2 regions of the Pseudoalteromonas sp. SWYJZ19 genome follow, and region 2 is predicted to be linked to the other one. Evidence: predicted binding sites of a transcription regulator. Region 2 holds the regulator's gene; the other holds the start of a gene.

Region 1 (5,150 bases), on a different contig from region 2:
GAGCCATGTATGAATATGCGGCTACCGCTATTGCACCAAGTAAATCAGGTGCCAGTTTTGATGCTAAAAATATTGCTGTTGGCCCATCGGCACCACCAATAATGGCAATAGCTGATGCATCCTGTAGGGTAAACTCAAAACCTGGTACATAATTTAATAATATTGCGCCAAACAAAGTAGCAAAAATACCAAACTGTGCAGCCGCACCTAATAACAACATACGTGGGTTTGCAATAAGCGCGCTAAAGTCGGTCAGCGCCCCTACTCCCATAAATATTAATAACGGAAAAATCCCCGTATCAATACCCACGTAATAAACGTAATACAAAAGCCCACCTGGGTCTGACAAACCTGCCACTGGTACATTTGTTAAAATTGCACCAAAACCAATAGGTAGTAATAATAGTGGTTCAAAGCCTTTAGCTATCGCTAAAAACAGTAATAAACACCCTACCGCAATCATAATTAATGATGGGATTGTAAAGTTAGCAATGCCTGTCGCATTCCAGAGGTTTAAAATACCTTCCATCCTCTATTTACTCCTAAGCTAATGCAATCATAGCGTCGCCGGTAGTTACAGCATCGCCTTCACCAACCAACACTTCGGCAATAGTTCCGGTATGCATTGCGCGTATTTCAGTTTCCATTTTCATGGCTTCCATAATAATCACTACATCACCTTCATTAACAACTTGCCCAGCTTTTACTTTAATTTTAAAAATATTACCTGCTAACGGTGCATTAAGTGTTTCACCTGATGCAACTGAAGCAGACTGAGGAATGTGCTCAGAGTCTTTTAATGTTACTTCTTTTAGCTCACCACCTTGCGCCACTACTACGTCGTAAACTTTACCATCTACTTTTACGCTGTATTGCTCAGCTTTAACGCTGTTATTATTTGATCCTGATTTTGGTGCTGCCTTATTGCTCTTATCTTCAACGGTAGGAATAGGCTCAAATGCATCAGGGTTATTACGATTTTTAATAAATTTCAAACCAACCTGCGGAAATAATGCATAAGTTAGTACGTCATCAATTTGCTCATCAGCAAGTGTTAAACCTTGCTCTTGTGCTTCTTTTAATAATTCAGCTTCAAGCGTTGCAAGCTCTGGTGCAATGTTATCTGCAGGGCGACAAGTAATAACCTCTGCTCCATCAAGCACACGCTCTTGTAGCTCTTTATTCATTGGTGCTGGTGTTAAGCCATATTCACCTTTTAATACGCCAGCAGTTTCTTTAGTAATTGTTTTATAACGCTCACCGGTTAGCACGTTAAGTACTGCTTGAGTGCCTACAATTTGCGACGTGGGTGTTACTAAAGGTAAAAAACCAAGATCTTCACGTACCCGTGGGATCTCAAGCAAAACTTCATTAAGCTTATCTGCCGCGCCTTGCTCTTTAAGTTGGTTTTCCATGTTTGTAAGCATGCCACCAGGTACTTGAGCGAGTAAAATACGACCATCAACCCCTTTTAAGCTACCTTCAAATGCCGCATATTTTTTACGTACATCTCTAAAGTAAGCAGCAATTTCTTCTAGATGATTTAAATCAAGGTCAGTATCGCGCTCAGTTCCTTCAACTATCGATACAATAGTTTCAGTTGCTGTGTGTCCGTAAGTCATACTCATAGATGAAATAGCGGTATCAAGCATATCAATGCCTGCATCAATCGCTTTTTGATAAGTCGCAGTACTTAAACCAGTTGTAGCGTGGCACTGCATAGCAATAGGAACCGACACGGTTTCCTTAAGTGCTTTAATTAGTTTTTCAGCATCGTACGGCTTTAATAAACCCGCCATATCTTTAATACAAATTGAGTGACAGCCTAAATCTTCTAATTGCTTAGCAAGAGTCAGCCACATATCAAGCGTATGAACAGGACTTACCGTGTACGAAATAGTACCTTGAGCATGTGCGCCTACTTTTATAGCCGCTTTAATCGCTGTTTCTAGGTTACGTACATCGTTCATTGCATCGAAAATACGAAATACGTCAACGCCATTTTTATGTGCGCGTTCTACAAACTTTTCAACTACATCATCAGCGTAATGGCGGTAGCCTAATAGGTTTTGACCGCGTAATAGCATTTGCTGTTTAGTATTAGGCATCGCTTTTTTAAGCGCGCGAATACGCTCCCAAGGATCTTCGCCTAAATAACGAATACACGAATCAAATGTAGCACCGCCCCACGATTCAATAGACCAATAACCTGCATCATCTAGCTTGCTAGCAATAGGTAGCATATCGTCTAGGCGCATACGTGTTGCGAGCAATGATTGGTGCGCATCGCGTAATACCAATTCTGTTAATTTTAATTTAGCCATGTGTGTGCCCCTTATTTATTATTTGATTTGTACTGAGCAATGGCAGCACTAATAGCAGCGATGTGCTCATTAGGCACACCTTGAGATTTAAAAGACGGTGATTTAGCTGGTGATGCCTCTGGTTCGCTATAGCGCGTCACCAAATTAGACATAAGCGTTACTGCACCAATTAATATCGACAGAAATACAAACACCCCAACCATACCAGTTAGCATTAAGCTACCAGCCGTTGTGAGTAGAGCACCTATATCCATTTTTCTCCCCCTTGAAACCCATATCGAAAATAAAAAATCGATTTAATTAAATATTTATTCACTGGATAATAACAAAACTAGTCGCTTTGTCTACATCTTGTAAATTGGTAAAACCAATTAAACTATAAACAACATAACACTCAACAAATTTACATGCCATAACCCAGCAATCATGCGCCCTACAATACATACAGAAAATAACGACTATAGCTAATAGTTATATGGAAGTTGTTAATTAACTATTCAACTTAATAAAAATAACCGCCAAATTTTATAATAAGTACAAAAACACACACCAATTGTTAATTGGTCTTACCAAAAAGATTATTTTTAGTGAATATTTACCGGTAACTTGTAACAGTGTGAATAACTTACATAACAAAGCGTAAAAATTACTAACTAACTAATAACTAAAAACACAGTTAAAAATCATAACCACTTGATATAAAACAAAAATAAACTTTGGCATATAACTGGCATTAGTTATTGTGAGCAAATTTGATAACCAAGGAGAAAACAATGTTACGCTGGACAATTACATTTTTAGTTATTGCTTTAATCGCTGCAGTGTTAGGTTTTGGTGGCATCGCAGGTGCCGCAGCTGGTATAGCAAAAATTATATTTTTTATATTTTTAGTACTTTTAGTGATCTCATTAGTTTCAGGTGCACTACGTGGTAAATCACCCAGGTAGATAAAGCATTCAACTAACAAACACTAAAATTTAATTAACACTTACAAGGAATTACATTATGAATTCAACAACTGTAAAAGCAGCACTAATCGGTCTATTCGCAAGTTTCTTTATCATGGGTTGTGAAGACAATCATGCAGAAGACGCAGGCGAACGTATTGACGAAGCAGTAACTGACGTGCAAAACAAAGTAGAAGATGCATGTGAAAATGTTAAAGAAGGCGTAAACGCTGAAGAAACTAACTGTTAATTCTTCTTGTATCGCTAAAAAACGGCCTTAGGGCCGTTTTTTTGTGTCTGTAATAAAATCACTGACTATAAAGCTGCTCATTTAGCGGCTAGCTTGTTAAAATAAAAAAAACGATATTTAAAGCAAGGCAATATGGCATTTACAACAACCTACACACTAGATAAACCTTACTTTTACGAGTGCTTTGACGAGTCACTCCCCTACAGTAAGCGCGCCAAACCTAAGTACTTTTTACTTGTACTCCTCGTTGCGCTTGGTTTATTTGGCATTTATGTTTTAAACGATCATTACTTAGGATCGTTTATGATCATGCTAGGTGTACTAGAGTGCGTCGCTTTTTACTATCGCAGACCTTGGTGGGTAACCAGACAAATGCTCAGCAGAGCGTCAGGCTCTGAGGTAACACTTACCTTTGATGAAGAAGGCATTAAGTCGGCTAATCATTACAAAAGTTTTGAGCTAACTTGGCAAAACATAAGCGAAGTAATAGATACTCAGCAAGGTATTATTATTAAAAATAAAAGCGGAATGCAGTACATTTCAAAACAAATACTAACCCCTGAAATACTCGCTTTTATAAACAAAAAAGCCACTCAGTGAGTGGCTTTTAGTCTAGTTGAGCTAATTACTCAACTACGTATACGTGTTGATTAAGCATTGCCCGGATTAGGGTTCGACTTTTCAGCTTGTATGCGCATGTAAATCTCTTCACGATGCACTGATACGTCTTTTGGTGCATTAACACCGATTCGAACTTGATTTCCTTTAACACCTAGAACAGTAACTGTTACTTCGTCACCAATCATTAGGGTTTCACCTACTCTACGAGTTAGTATTAGCATTCTCTTGCTCCCATGTTCCAATAAAAATTATAAGATTCCGCTTAAACATACTAATGAAAATTAGACTGAAAAGTAAGTAAAAACTCTCAATCTATCCATTTTCTGTTAAAAATGCTTTGTGTAATGCACGAACTGCCAACTCTAGGTACTTTTCATCTATTAAAACTGAAATTTTAATCTCAGAAGTCGAGACTAAAACTACATTAATATTTTCCTGCGCTAATGCATCAAAAAATAAACTTGCTACACCAGAATGCGATTTCATACCCATTCCAACAGCAGAAACTTTAGCTACTGTTGGTAATCCGCTTATATTTTGAGCACTGAGTTGAGCTTGATCTTCGCTCAATAATTCAAGTGCTTGCAGATAATCATTCGAGTGCACAGTAAAAGCATAGTCTATTTTTTCAAAGATATGATTAACTTGATTAATCATATCTATTTCGATGCCATTATCAGCAAAAAGTTTCAATATTTTTGAAAGATATTGCGTACCGCTTGGCACACCATCTACTTTAATTAAACATTCGTCACGATTAAACGCAATCCCCGATACCACCTTGCTTGGCATATCGTTCTCCTCAAAACTTATTAATGTGCCTTCATCAGGATTAAAACTAGAAAGCACCCTAAGTGGCACATTGTGTCTACCTGCAGCTTCTACCGAGCGAATATGCAAAACTTTTGCGCCTAAACTTGCCAGTTCTAGCATTTCGGCAAAAGTAACTTGGCTCATTCTGCGCGCGTTAGGTTCAACACGAGGATCTGTAGTATATACGCCATCAAC
Region 2 (5,150 bases):
AGCAATGGTTAAATAACTGCGGTTATTTCGCTCTAAGTGCGGTAACCATGTTTGTACAAATGTCTGAATTTGCCATGTGAATTTTTGCACTATGCTGTGATTGGCCAAATAATCTTTAACGGGTTGATCTAACCCATTTAAAGGTTTTAATTCAGGTTCCCAATGTGGATTTGGTAAAAAGCGTGCATCAAATACGTAATCTGCTTCTTTTGGTATACCGTATTTAAAACCAAACGATTCAAATGTGACAATCAGTTGCTTATCTTTTTTACCTAAAATCTTTTCACGAATAGATTCAGCAAGTTGATGAACACTCAAATCAGTTGTATCTATCATAAAGTCGGCGCGGGTGATTAATACATCAAGTAATTCTTTTTCTTTTTTGATGGCTAAATCAAGAGGCAACGAGTCAATTGATAGTGGGTGTAATCTACGAGTTTCAGAAAAACGTTTGATCAATGTTTGGTCGTCGCTATCTAAATAAAATAACGTAGGTTTTGCAAAGCCAGGCAAGTATTCAAGAATATCGTTAAATTCATCTTGTTGTTTAGGGATGTTACGCACATCAATGCTAACAGCAATTTTATCATAGCTATCAGACACACTGCGAACTAATGAAGGAAGCAAGTTAACTGGAATATTATCTACGCAATAATAACCTAAATCTTCTACAACGCGTAAAGCAACCGACTTTCCAGAACCAGAACGGCCGCTTATGATAATTAACTCCATTTAACACCCTTTATAAAACTATGATTGATTGACAATAACTTGGTAAAGCTCAGCATCTGATTTTGCACTGCGTAACTGTTTACAAAAATCTTTGTTGTTTAGTTTATCAGCAATGGTTGCTAGAGTCTTTAAGTGCTGCTGGTTATCGCCATCTGGTACGATGAGTGCGACGAAAATATCAACAGGGCGATTATCGATTGCATCAAAATTTATTGGAGTTTCGCTAACGAGTACTAAAGCCAAAGGCTCTTCTGCACCGCTCATTCTTCCATGAGGAATGGCAATGCCACGCCCTATACCTGTACTACCCAATTTTTCTCTGCTCATTAAAGCATTAAGAATATCTTGTTGCGGTAAATACGGAAGTTTGTCGTGAGCAAGTTCGCTAATGAACTCTAAAATTCTTTTTTTGCTATTAAAAAGGACCGCAGCTTTGCTGCAGTCCTGGCATATAAGTGAGCTTAATTTCATCATATTAGTGTCGAGCAAGCTTCTCTTTGTGTTTAATTACTTGTCGATCGAGCTTGTCGATCAACGAGTCAATGGCGGCATACATATCTTGATGTTCTGTAGAGGCAAATAGCTCAGCACCGCTTACGTGTATGGTGGCTTCTGCTTTTTGATTTAATTTTTCTACATCGAGAATGACATGAACATTATTAATATGATCAGAGTGTCTTTCTAGCTTCGCAAATTTGGTATTAATATAGTCTCTTAGTGAATCGGTTAATTCTACGTGACGACCAGTTAAGTTTAGTTGCATAAGCATTACCCTCTTTTTTTTGCGTCTTAAATCAAACTTTTACGTTGATTTGACGGTGGAATAGCCAGAGATTCGCGGTATTTTGCGATTGTACGTCTCGCTACTTTAATTCCTTGCTCAGCCAATATATCCGCTATTTTGCTATCACTCAATGGTTTTGCTGAGTTTTCTGCTGCGATTAATTTTCGGATAAGCGCACGGATTGCTGTAGATGAACATTCACCACCGTTTTCGGTGCTTACATGGCTTGAGAAAAAATATTTAAGCTCAAATATACCACGGGGTGTGTGCATATACTTTTGGGTTGTTACGCGCGAAATTGTTGATTCGTGCATTTCTACCATTTCAGCAACATCATTTAAAACCATTGGTTTCATGGCTTCAGGACCGTGTTCAAAAAAGCCTTGTTGTTGCTTAACAATACAATTTGTCACTTTTAATAGCGTGTCGTTTCTACTTTCTAAGCTTTTAATAAACCATTTAGCTTCTTGTAAATGCGAGCGAATAAACTGGCTGTCACCACTGGATTTTACAGTGCGAGACATTGCCGCGTATTGGCTATTAACACGAATTTTAGGCATGCTGTCTGGGTTTAACTCAACAACCCAGCGGCCTTTAATTTTTTTAACTGACACATCAGGAATAACATACTCAGATTCTTCTCTTACAATAGTATCTGCAGGTTTAGGGCTAAGAGTATGTATTAATGTCATTACTTCCTTAAGCTCTTCTTCTTTGAGCTTAGTTTTCTTCATTAATGTACGATAGTCACGAGCAGCTAATAAATCAATATGCTCGGTTAAAATCATTTTTGTTTCATTAATGTAAGGTGTTTCTTTATCAAACTGGTTAAGCTGAATACACAAACACTCTTGTAAACTACGTGCAGCAATACCGACAGGATCAAACAGTTGGATGCGCTTTAGTACTGCTTCAATTTCATCAAGTTCGACTTCGTTATCTTCTTCGTTTTCTTGATTAAAGCTTTCTAAAATCTCTTCGCAGCTTAGTGTTAAAATACCTGAATCATCAACTGCTTCTACAATCGCAATAGCGATGGCTTCGTCTGTAGGGCTAAATGGCGTTAGTTGTAATTGCCACATTAAATACTCATGAAGCGTCTCTGTTGAGGCGCCTTGGTATATTGATTCGTCTTCAGGCATTGGACCTGATGATGCTGCAGGGGCGGCACTCATGTACTCATCCCAGCTAACATCCATAGCCATGTCGTCACTTAGCGTGTCTTTTGCAAGTGCTTCACCACTATCTTGTTCGTATTCGCTTGGAGCATCATCGGCAGATGCGCTAACAGTTATGTCATCGGTATCAGCTTTTTGCTCGTTTTTACCTGCAGCGTCTTCGGAATAGTCTGGTTCTTCAACCTCTAATAGCGGGTTGCTGTCGAGAGCTTCTTGTATTTCTTGCTGGAGATCCAATGTACTGAGTTGCAACAAACGAATAGCTTGTTGCAGCTGTGGAGTCATTGTAAGTTGCTGGCCCATGCGCAGCTGTAGTGATTGCCTCATGTATCTCTAACAATCCTTTTATGTTGTTATAATTAATACTAGCAGATGCTTAAAGACATGGCGTAAATGTTACAGCCTAAATTGCTCGCCTAAGTAAACATCGCGTACTGTTTTATCATTTAATACGTGTTCTGGAGTACCTGATGCAATCAGCTCCCCATGAGAAACAATGTAGGCTTTTTCACAAACATCAAGGGTTTCTCTTACATTATGATCGGTAATCAATACACCAATCCCACGATTTTTGAGATGTTCTATTATTTTCTTTATATCTAATACAGAAATCGGGTCAACACCTGCAAATGGTTCATCCAATAATATAAATTTAGGATCGGCTGCCAGCGCACGTGCTATTTCCACGCGGCGACGTTCGCCACCCGATAATGCCATACCTTGGCTATCACGAATGTGTTGTATGCTAAATTCATCTAATAATTTATCGAGCGTGTCTTCTCGGGCTTGTTTATTTAACTCTTTGCGTGTTTCTAAAATTGCCATTAAGTTTTGATAAACAGTCAGTTTTCTAAAAATTGAAGACTCTTGTGGTAAGTAGCCAATGCCTAATCTAGCACGACTATGCATAGGTAAAAGAGTAATATCGTTATCATCGATAGAGATTTTACCTTTGTCGCTAGGTACAAGTCCCACAATCATATAAAACGTGGTGGTTTTACCTGCGCCGTTAGGACCAAGTAAACCAACAATACTGCCTGCTTTTACTTCAAGGCCGACGTTTTTGACAACTTCACGACCTTTATAGCTCTTTGCTAATAGTTCTGCTTTTAATGTACTCATGGCTGACCTTTATCGTCTTTTTTACTTTTTTTAGTTTCGATAGGCACTAAAATCGTGTGAACGCGGTCAGTTGAGTTTTCATCTTTTTCGGCACTGATTAGCTGCTGCTCTATATCGTAGGTAATGCTTTTAGCATTTATTTTTTGTCCCGCTTGCGATACTTGTGCATTACCAACAAGCGTTAAAAAACGCTTAGATACATCATAACGTACTTCGTCAGCACTGGCGCTCATAGTCGTGCCATCTGATTGCTTTTCTTCAAAGTGCGCAGGGCTACCTGTAGCAATTAATAATTGTTTATTATCGCCAAGTTCATCGCGTTTATGTACTTCTAAGCGGTCTGCTGTGATACGGCGGTTACCGTGAATAATTTCAACGTTTTTCTCAAAAATACCCACGTTAGCTTTTAATTGACCTTCTTGCTTATCGGCGCTTATTGAAATTTGATTTGCAGCCGGTTGCGTGTTTTGCTCTGCAGCACTACTATTAAACGCTAGTATAAGTGTAGGAATAATAAGTGATTTTAATATTTTATTGGTCATAATATATGGTTCGCGTATGGTTAATTAGTTTTATCACTTCGGTTTTTAAGTCGGCTTCTAGGCCTTTACCAGTGATTTTTAAATTGGGTCCAGTGATGATAACGGGTTGCTCCGAACGCATTGTTAATAGCTTTATATCTACCTGAATATTATCAGCATTGATTTTGTCTATCATGGCGTTATCGGTTAAGTTTTTGGCAACCACATTGCCTTCTAAAATTAATTGTTTGTCTTCGTATAATGTTGCTTCGTCTGCATTTATTTGCCACGTTTGCTTTTCGTTATATAAAGTAAAAATAGGTTTTTCAAAAAACGTAAAACCTAATTGTTGATATAGCTCCATTTTAGCCGCAGTGACTTTGTGGCTAATTTTACCTTGTTCGTCATAGGCTGTTTGTTTGAGTTCTATGGCTATGTAATCAGGCTTGGCAATAACTTCAGGCTCAGTCTGAGGCACAATATTTGTTTGTGTAAAATAAGGGTACCAAAGCCAAACCATACAGCTAATGAATAAAACGCTTAATATTATGCGCGCTGCATTCATGAACTAGTGCCTTGTGTAGTCAATGCTTTACCATTTTCAAGCATAAGTAAGTCGGTGAGCTCTCTTACTGCACCAAAGCCGCCAGGCATTTGCGTTACATAGTGTGATAAACGTTTAATAAGTGGATGGGCATCATTTACTGCAACAGCAAAGCCGACTAATTCCATAACGGGCATGTCAGGACCATCATCACCGATATAAGCAATTTGTTCATCGCTAAGGTTGAGTTTGTCTTTTAGCTCTTGATA

The links. Region 2 encodes sigma-54, which starts transcription at its own class of promoters, with help from an activator protein. Its sites were predicted from a motif close to GTTGGCACGNNNNTNGNNT; they were not measured.
Region 1: the regulator sigma-54 is predicted to act here: its motif matches at 3,040-3,058, upstream of I6F45_RS04525 (DUF1328 domain-containing protein).

What each region holds. Positions count from the first base shown of each region.
Region 1 is NZ_JADYXI010000003.1:173,998-179,147, forward strand. Features, by position in the region: gene I6F45_RS04510 (sodium ion-translocating decarboxylase subunit beta) at 1-529, opposite strand, end outside; gene oadA (sodium-extruding oxaloacetate decarboxylase subunit alpha) at 543-2,324, opposite strand; gene I6F45_RS04520 (OadG family protein) at 2,336-2,578, opposite strand; gene I6F45_RS04525 (DUF1328 domain-containing protein) at 3,098-3,271, shown strand; gene I6F45_RS04530 (hypothetical protein) at 3,330-3,521, shown strand; gene I6F45_RS04535 (YcxB family protein) at 3,654-4,121, shown strand; gene csrA (carbon storage regulator CsrA) at 4,172-4,363, opposite strand; gene I6F45_RS04545 (aspartate kinase) at 4,455-5,150, opposite strand, start outside.
Region 2 is NZ_JADYXI010000002.1:182,874-188,023, forward strand. Features, by position in the region: gene rapZ (RNase adapter RapZ) at 1-732, opposite strand, end outside; gene ptsN (PTS IIA-like nitrogen regulatory protein PtsN) at 751-1,203, opposite strand; gene hpf (ribosome hibernation promoting factor) at 1,208-1,495, opposite strand; gene I6F45_RS02715 (RNA polymerase factor sigma-54) at 1,522-3,021, opposite strand; gene lptB (LPS export ABC transporter ATP-binding protein) at 3,091-3,816, opposite strand; gene lptA (lipopolysaccharide transport periplasmic protein LptA) at 3,813-4,358, opposite strand; gene lptC (LPS export ABC transporter periplasmic protein LptC) at 4,348-4,902, opposite strand; gene kdsC (3-deoxy-manno-octulosonate-8-phosphatase KdsC) at 4,899-5,150, opposite strand, start outside.